2 regions of the Streptomyces sp. NPDC021356 genome follow, and region 1 is predicted to be linked to the other one. Evidence: riboswitches for the same ligand, from Rfam matches in the RefSeq annotation. Region 1 holds a riboswitch; the other holds the start of a gene.
What was found. A riboswitch is a leader RNA that binds a small molecule or an ion and turns the genes downstream of it on or off. The one in region 1 is predicted to bind glycine.

Region 1 (4,206 bases):
GCTCCTTGAAGTCGTCGCTCGCGGCGACCTTGAACGCGACCGCCTTGGCGGCGATCACGTGCTCCAGCGGGCCACCCTGCTGACCGGGGAAGACCGCGGAGTTGATCTTCTTGGCGAGTTCGGCCGTGGACAGGATCACACCGCCGCGCGGGCCGCCCAGCGTCTTGTGGGTCGTGGTGGTGACCACGTGGGCGTGCGGCACCGGGTTGGGGTGCAGGCCCGCCGCGACCAGACCGGCGAAGTGCGCCATGTCGACCATCAGGTACGCGCCGACCTCGTCCGCGATCCGGCGGAACGCGGCGAAGTCGAGCTGCCGCGGGTACGCCGACCAGCCGGCCACGATCAGCTTCGGCTTCTTCTCCTTGGCCAGCCGCTCCACCTCGGCCATGTCGACCTGACCGTCCTCGCCCACGTGGTAGGCGACGACGTCGTAGAGCTTGCCGGAGAAGTTGATCTTCATGCCGTGGGTCAGGTGCCCGCCGTGCGCGAGGTTCAGGCCCATGATCGTGTCGCCCGGCTTGAGCAGGGCGAACATCGCCGCCGCGTTGGCCTGGGCGCCGGAGTGCGGCTGCACGTTGGCGTGCTCGGCGCCGAACAGCGCCTTGACCCGGTCGATCGCGATCTGCTCGACCACGTCGACGTGCTCGCAGCCGCCGTAGTAGCGGCGGCCCGGGTAGCCCTCGGCGTACTTGTTGGTGAGGACCGAGCCCTGCGCCTCCATGACCGCGACCGGGGCGAAGTTCTCCGAGGCGATCATCTCCAGCGTGGACTGCTGGCGGTGCAGCTCGGCGTCGACCGCGGCGGCCACGTCCGGGTCGAGTTCGTGCAGGGGCGTGTTGAGAACAGTCATCTGGGTCCCTTTGCTCCTCAGCCGGCGTTCTGGGCGCTGTACTCGTCGGCGGAGAGCAGGTCGGCCGGCTCCTCCGACAGGCGCACCTTGAACAGCCAGCCGCCCTCGAAGGGCGCGGAGTTCACCAGGGACGGGTCGTCCACCACGTCCTGGTTGATCTCGGTGATCTCACCGCTGACCGGGGAGTACAGGTCGGAGACCGACTTGGTCGACTCCAGCTCGCCGCAGGTCTCGCCCGCGGTCACCGTGGAGCCCACCGCCGGGAGGTCGGCGTAGACGACATCGCCGAGCGCGTTGGCCGCGAACTCGGTGATGCCGACCGTCGCCACGCCGTCCTCGGCGGGCGACAGCCACTCGTGCTCCTTGCTGTAGCGCAGCTGCTGGGGGTTGTTCATGGCCTGAATTCTCCTGTACGCGGGGGAGTGCTGGTGAATGAGGGACTGCGCAGGGCGTGCGTGACCGGGGCGATGTGCCCCACGTCACCCCTGACCGGTGACGACGGCGTCACTTCCGCCGCTTGTAGAAGGGCAGCGCCACGACTTCGAGGGGCTCGTGGTTGCCCCGGATGTCCACGCCGACACCGGCCGTGCCCGGCGCGGCGTGCGCGGCGTCGACGTACGCCATGGCGATCGGCCTGCCCAGGGTCGGGGAGGGGGCGCCGGAGGTGACCTCGCCGACGACCTCGCCGCCGGCGACGACGGAGTAGCCCGCGCGCGGGATGCGGCGGCCCTCGCAGACGAGGCCGACCAGGACGCGCGGGGGTGCCTGCTCGGCGCGCTCGGCGGCGGCGAGCAGCGCCTCACGCCCGACGAAGTCGCCCTCCTTCTCGAACTTGACCACCCGGCCCAGCCCCGCGTCGAACGGGGTCAGTTCCTCGGTCAGCTCGTGCCCGTACAGCGGCATGCCCGCCTCCAGGCGCAGCGTGTCGCGGCAGGACAGGCCGCAGGGGACCAGGCCGGCGCTCTCCCCGGCCTTCGTCAGCGCCTGCCACAGCTCCACGGCGTGCTCGGGCTTCACGAACAGCTCGAAGCCGTCCTCGCCGGTGTAGCCGGTGCGCGCGATCAGCGCGGGCACGCCCGCGACGGTGCCCGGCAGGCCGGCGTAGTACTTCAGGCCGTCCAGGTCGGAGTCGGTCAACGACTTGAGGATGCCGGGGGACTCCGGGCCCTGCACGGCGATCAGGGCGTAGGCGTCGCGGTCGTCGCGGACCTCGGCGTCGAAGCCGGCCGCCCGCCCGGTGAGCGCGTCCAGCACCACCTGCGCGTTGGAGGCGTTCGCGACGACCATGTACTCGGTCTCGGCCAGCCGGTAGACGATCAGGTCGTCCAGGATGCCGCCGTCCTCGCGGCAGATCATGGTGTAGCGGGCCCGGCCGACGCCGACGGAGGCGATGTTGCCGACCAGGGCGTGGTTCAGCAGGGCGGCTGCCTGCGGGCCGGTCACCGTGATCTCACCCATGTGGGACAGGTCGAAGAGACCGGCCTTCGTGCGCACGGCGACGTGCTCGTCGCGCTCGGAGCCGTAGCGCAGCGGCATGTCCCAGCCGGCGAAGTCGGTCATCGTCGCGCCGAGCGAACGGTGCACCGCGTCGAGTGCGGTACGGCGGAGCGGACGGGACGCGGAACTGCTCATCGGTCGGTCTCCCAGGAAGGAACGGGCGAGGACAGGTCGGGTGTCCTCCCCATCTGTCATCGGAACCTGAGAGGTTCGCCATGACCGCCGTCGGACGGACGGGCACGGCTTGCACCTTGGGTGGAGCCACTGCGGCAGCGGCCCGCTTTTCAGATGTGCCTCGCCCGCGCGGTACGGGGCCTGAGAGATTCAAGGGAGGGACTTGCTCCTTCGGCGCCCCGGGCAGACGTACTGCCGGGGACTCTCCCGCGCGGATTCAAGCGGCCGGTATGCAGTTGGCGCGGACATCATCGCACGCCCGGACTCTTCGCGGCAGGCCGGATCTGTAACCGGCCTGTGGCAGAACGCGCACGCAAACGGCAGACCCGCGTATTACCTTCTCTTTACACTCAAGGGGGAGGTGAACCGTCACCACCCCCGGGGAGGACGATGACGGTGAACAGGACAGCGCCGGCGTACGCGACGACCCGGACCCCCGCCCTGCCCGCACGGCCGCCGGCCGCCGGCCGCGCCCACCGCGGCGAGCGCACCGCGCCCGTCGTCCGCGACCTGCGGCAGCGGGCCGGCCGCACCCCGCACGCCCTGCTCTTCGGCCCCCGCGACCTGGTCGTGGTCACCGGCCTGCCCGGCAGCGGCAAGACCACGCTGATGCGCCGCGCGGCCCGTGGCGCACGGATCGACTCCGAGGACACCCGCGACCGCTGGGACGCCCGCCTGGCCGGCCCTCTCCCGTACGCCCTGTACCGCCCCCTGGTCCGCCTCGCCCACTACGCCGCGCTGCGCCGCGCCCTGCGCACCGGCGAGGGCGTCGTGGTCCACGACTGCGGTACCCAGGCCTGGGTCCGCGCCTGGCTCGCCCGCACCGCCCACCGGCGCGGCGGCGCCCTCCACCTGCTCCTGCTGGACGTGGCGCCCGCCGCCGCCCGCTGCGGCCAGCGCGAGCGCGGCCGGGGCGTCTCCCGCTACGCCTTCTGGCGCCACCGCAGGGCCGCAGCCCGCCTGGTCGCCGCCGTGGAGCGCGGTGAGCTGCCCCGGGGGTGCGACGCGGCGGTCCTGCTGGACCGGGAGGCGGCGGCCGGTCTGCGGCGGATCGGGTTCACCGGCCCGCCCGGCGGCGGCACCCGTTAGCCTTTCCGTCACAGCAGTGGTTCCCAGCAGGCGGTAGGCAGATGGACTTCCCGGCGGACTTCTCCGCGGACTTTCCGGGGGACTTCCCGGCACAGGCGCACCCCCACCCGCACGGCGGGTGGCCCGGCAACGAACTGGAGGAAGTGCTCTCCGCCGCCCTCGGCATCCCGACGGCCGGCGGCCGGATCATCGAGGTCCTGGGCCGCAGCTTCCTGTGGGTCCCGCTCCCGAGCGGCGGCGGCCCGCACAGCGGCCCGCTCGACCTGCCCACCCTGGAGATCGAGGGCCAGGCCTACGTACCGGTCTTCAGCTCCGAGGAGCAGCTGCGCCAGGTCGCCGGCCACCACATGGCGTTCACCGTCGCGCCCGCCGTCGAGTTCGCGCGGGGACTGCCCGCCCAGGTCGGCATCGCGCTGAACCCGGACGGCGTGGCCGGTCTCCCGCTGCCCCCGCAGGCCGTGGCCGAACTGTGCCGGGCCGGGCGCACCGAACTGGACGGCCCCGCCGGCGGCGGCCGGGTGCGCCTCTACGAACCCGACTGGCAGGACGACCCGGTGGACTTCCTGTCCGCCGCCGGTACCGAGTTCGCCGCCACC
Region 2 (4,206 bases), on a different contig from region 1:
CGTGCGCGGAGGACGGGATGAGGCAGACGGTGCGCTGCTCGTCGCCGTTGGCCCGGTGGTAGCCGCGGACCGCGAGCAGACCGGCCAGCTCGCCCTGCGAGCCGGCGTTCGGCTGGAGGGAGACCTTGTCGTAGCCGGTGACCTCGGCGAGCCGGTCCTCCAGCTCGCGGATGAGGGTGAGGTAGCCCTGCGCCTGCTCGGCGGGCGCGAAGGGGTGCAGCTGCCCGAACTCGGGCCAGGTGACCGGCTCCATCTCCGTGGTCGCGTTGAGCTTCATGGTGCACGAGCCCAGCGGGATCATGCCGCGGTCGAGCGCGTAGTCGCGGTCGGAGAGCCTGCGCAGGTACCGCAGCATCGCCGTCTCGGAGCGGTGCTGGTGGAAGACGGGGTGGGTGAGGTAGGCGTCGGTGCGCAGCCGGGACTCGGGCAGCACCTGAGCGGCGGCGGCGTCCAGCGCGTCGATGTCGCCAGCGGTGCCGAACGCGGACCACACGGCGTGCAGCTGGGCCCGCGTGGTGGTCTCGTCGCAGGCGATCGAGACGTGGTCGGCGTCGACCAGGCGCAGGTTCACCCCGGCCTCGCGGGCGGCGGCCACGATGCCGGCGGCGCGGCCCTCGGCCTTGACGGTGAGCGTGTCGAAGTAGGAGTCGTGGACGATCCGCGCCCCGCCCGCCTTCAGGCCCTCGGCCAGGACGGCGGCGTAGCGGTGGGTGCGCCGCGCGATGTCCTTCAGGCCGTCGGGACCGTGGTAAACGGCGTACATGCCGGCCATGACGGCGAGCAGCACCTGCGCGGTGCAGATGTTGCTGGTGGCCTTCTCGCGTCGGATGTGCTGCTCGCGGGTCTGCAGGGCCAGGCGGTAGGCCTTGTTGCCGTCGGCGTCGACGGAGACGCCGACCAGGCGGCCGGGCAGGCTGCGGGCGAACTGCTCGCGCACCGCCATGTAGCCGGCGTGCGGCCCGCCGAAGCCCATCGGGACACCGAAGCGCTGGGTGGTGCCGACGGCGATGTCCGCGCCCAGCTCGCCGGGAGAGGTGAGCAGCGTGAGGGCGAGCAGGTCGGCGGCGACGGTGACCACGGCGCCCAGCTCGTGCGCCTGGTCGATGACGGGCTTGAGGTCGCGTACGGCACCGGAGGCGCCCGGGTACTGCAGGAGCACGCCGTTGATCTCGCGCTCGGCGACGTGGGCGGGGATGCCGTCGCTGAGGTCGGCGACGACGACCTCGACCCCGGTCGGCTCGGCCCGGGTCCGGATGACGGCGATCGTCTGCGGCAGCGTGTCCGCGTCGACGAGGAACAGGCCCTTCTTGTTCTTGCCCATGCGCCGCGACAGGGCCAGCGCCTCGGCGGCGGCCGTGCCCTCGTCGAGCAGGGAGGCGCCGGAGGTCGGCAGGCCGGTGAGGTCGGCGACGACGGTCTGGAAGTTCAGCAGCGCTTCGAGCCGGCCCTGCGAGATCTCGGGCTGGTACGGGGTGTACGCCGTGTACCAGGCGGGGTTCTCCATGACGTTGCGCAGGATGACGGGCGGCGTGAACGTCCCGTAGTAGCCGAGCCCGATCATCGAACCGAGGACCTGGTTGCGGTCGGCGAGGGAACGCAGCTCGGCCAGCACCTCCGCCTCGGTGCGCGCGCCGGGCAGGTCGAGGGTGTCGGCGTTCTTGATGACGTCCGGCACGGCGGCGGCGGTGAGTTCGTCGAGCGAGCCGTAGCCGACCTGCGCGAGCATCTTGGCCCGCGCCTCCTGGTCGGGCCCGATGTGGCGCTGCTCGAAGGGGATGCCCTGTTCGAGCTCGGAGAGCGGAATGCGCTGGGCGGTCATTGCGGAGGCCTCCTGGTCTGACGCGACCTTCGAGGGACACCACGGCGCGGGTGTCCCGACGGCCTCCCCCTCTGTCATCTCAACCTGAGAGCTTCACCGGGTCGCCGGCAGGCGACCGGCTTTCACCGTCGGTGAGAGCGGAAGCCGTCGACACCCGCTCTGCTTTCCAGAGTGACCTCGTCCGTGCGGTACGTGGGCCTGAGAGATTCCGGGGAGGATTTGCTCCTTCGGCGCCTCCGGTGATGCCGGAGGACTCTCCCGCACGGGGTCAGCAGCCGCTGCCAGGGTACCAGCGGGCCGAGAGCCGGAGCCTTCGAGTGGCCGCCCGGCCGAATGTGCTCTTTCGTAGTGCTTACGGATGAGGTGCGACATGTGGAGGGACCGTGCTGACCGAGATCGATCCGCGCAATCTGATCGGCCGCAAGGCGTTCGACCGCAACGGCAACAAGATCGGCACGGTGGACGAGGTCTACCTCGACGACGCCACCGGCGTGCCCGAGTGGGCGGCCATACGGACCGGACTGTTCTCCCGGGACGCCTTCGTGCCCCTGGAGCCCAGCGAACTGGTCGAGGGCGCCCTCCACATCCCCTTCGACCGCTCCCTGATCAAGGAGGCGCCCGACTTCGGCGTCGGCCGCCATCTCTCCCCCGAGCAGGAAATCCAGCTCTACCACCACTACGGCCTCGACCTCACACCTCCCGCCGCACTCCCCGACCGCGACTTCGGCAAGCTGGCCGGCTCCGGCTCGGAGGAGTCCTGAAGGATCCCCCGGCCCCGGCCGGGCGCGGCACGGTCCACCCGCCGACTCACCCACACCGGCACCGCGCCGCACCGACCGCCGCCCGGGGACCCTTCCGCCGCGAACCCGCACGCCTCCCGCCAGGAGAACTCATCGTCCTCACACGCGTAACACGGTCACCTCAAGAACCAGGCTGTCCCACAAGCACCTTCCGGCTCTGAGCGCGCTGCCCCGCCGTCCCTTCAGCCCCGCGACCGCTCAGCCCCGGCCGCCGGCCTCCCCGCCCACCACCGTGGGCGTGCCGGCCGGATCCGCCGGTCTTCGCCGCACCAGCGGCAACGGATCCGCCGGTTGCAGCGCCGGGTCATCGACACGGAAGGTCCGCACCCGGCCGGGCTCCGAGTCGGGTGTCTCGAACCTGACCGTGACCCTGCCGACACCGCTGCCCTGCACCCAGCCGTGCCCGTGCTCGGCGTGCCGCACGTCGTGCCCCGCGGACCAGTGCCGCTCGGCGGGCCCGGCAGCCTGCTCCTGGGCCGGTTCGTCCACGCGCTCCTCCGCGGGGCTCACCGCCCCCGCACCGGCCGCCTGGGCGAACAGGTCCTCCTGCGTGTAGTCGGCGAGCCCCGACACGCCCACGCCGAGCAGCCGCACCCCGCCGGTGGTGTCCACGGAGTCCAGCAGCCGGGCCGCCGCCTCCCGGACCACCGCGGGATCGTCGGTGGGCCCGCGCAGCGTCTCCGACCGGGTCAGGGTGGAGAAGTCGTAGCGCCGCACCTTCAGCACGATGGTGCGGCCCGAGAGTCCGGAGCCGCGCAGCCGCCGCACGCAGCGGTCGGCGAGCCGCTGGACCTCCAGCCCCACCCGCAGCCGGTCGTGGATATCGATGTCGTACGTGTCCTCGACCGACACCGACTTGGCCTCCCGCTCGGCGACGACGGGCCGCTCGTCGTGGGCCAGCGCCATGGCGTGCAGCGCGTGCCCGTGCGCCTTGCCCAGGAGCCGGACGAGTTCGTCCTCGCCCGCCTCGGCGAGTTCGTCGACGGTGTGGATCCCGGCCCGCCGCAGATGGTCCCCCGTGGCCGGTCCCACGCCCGGCAGGGTGCGCACCGAGAGCGGGCCGAGGAGGTCCCGCTCCGTGCCGGGCTCGATGAGCACCAGCCCGTCGGGCTTGGCCCGCTCCGAGGCGATCTTGGCGAGCATCTTGGAGGCGGCCAGCCCCACCGAGCCGGTCAGCCCCGTCACGGCCCGGATGCCGGCCCGCAGCTCGGCACCGGCCAGGCGGGCGGAGGCCTCGTCCCAGGCCGCTCCCCCGGCCTCCAGGTCCACGAACGCCTCGTCCAGGCTGAGCGGCTCCACGAGCGGGGACAGCTCCCGCAGCAACTGCATCACCTGTTCGCTGATGGACCGGTAGAAGCCGAAGCGGGGCACCAGGTACGCGGCGTTCGGCGCCAGCCGGCGTGCCTGGGCCATCGGCATCGCGGAGTGGACGCCGAAGACCCGGGCCTCGTACGAAGCGGTGGCGACCACGCCGCGCGGTCCGAGTCCTCCGACGACGACGGCCTTCCCCCGCAGGCTCGGCTTGGATGCCTGCTCCGCCTGGGCGAAGAAGGCATCCATGTCGAGATGCAGGATCGTGGGCGCGGT

Region 2: it holds a riboswitch for glycine, as region 1 does, so the genes downstream of both, gcvP (aminomethyl-transferring glycine dehydrogenase) here and gcvT (glycine cleavage system aminomethyltransferase GcvT) in region 1, are expected to answer to the same signal.

Annotation. Positions count from the first base shown of each region.
Region 1 is NZ_JBFACU010000025.1:82,827-87,032, reverse strand. It holds gene glyA (serine hydroxymethyltransferase) at 1-850, opposite strand, end outside; gene gcvH (glycine cleavage system protein GcvH) at 868-1,245, opposite strand; gene gcvT (glycine cleavage system aminomethyltransferase GcvT) at 1,355-2,482, opposite strand; glycine riboswitch at 2,642-2,741, opposite strand; gene AB0G56_RS29155 (AAA family ATPase) at 2,912-3,610, shown strand; gene AB0G56_RS29150 (enhanced serine sensitivity protein SseB) at 3,652-4,206, shown strand, end outside.
Region 2 is NZ_JBFACU010000012.1:9,066-13,271, reverse strand. It holds gene gcvP (aminomethyl-transferring glycine dehydrogenase) at 1-1,819, opposite strand, end outside; glycine riboswitch at 1,996-2,090, opposite strand; gene AB0G56_RS17800 (PRC-barrel domain-containing protein) at 2,203-2,580, shown strand; gene AB0G56_RS17795 (DNA polymerase IV) at 2,818-4,206, opposite strand, start outside.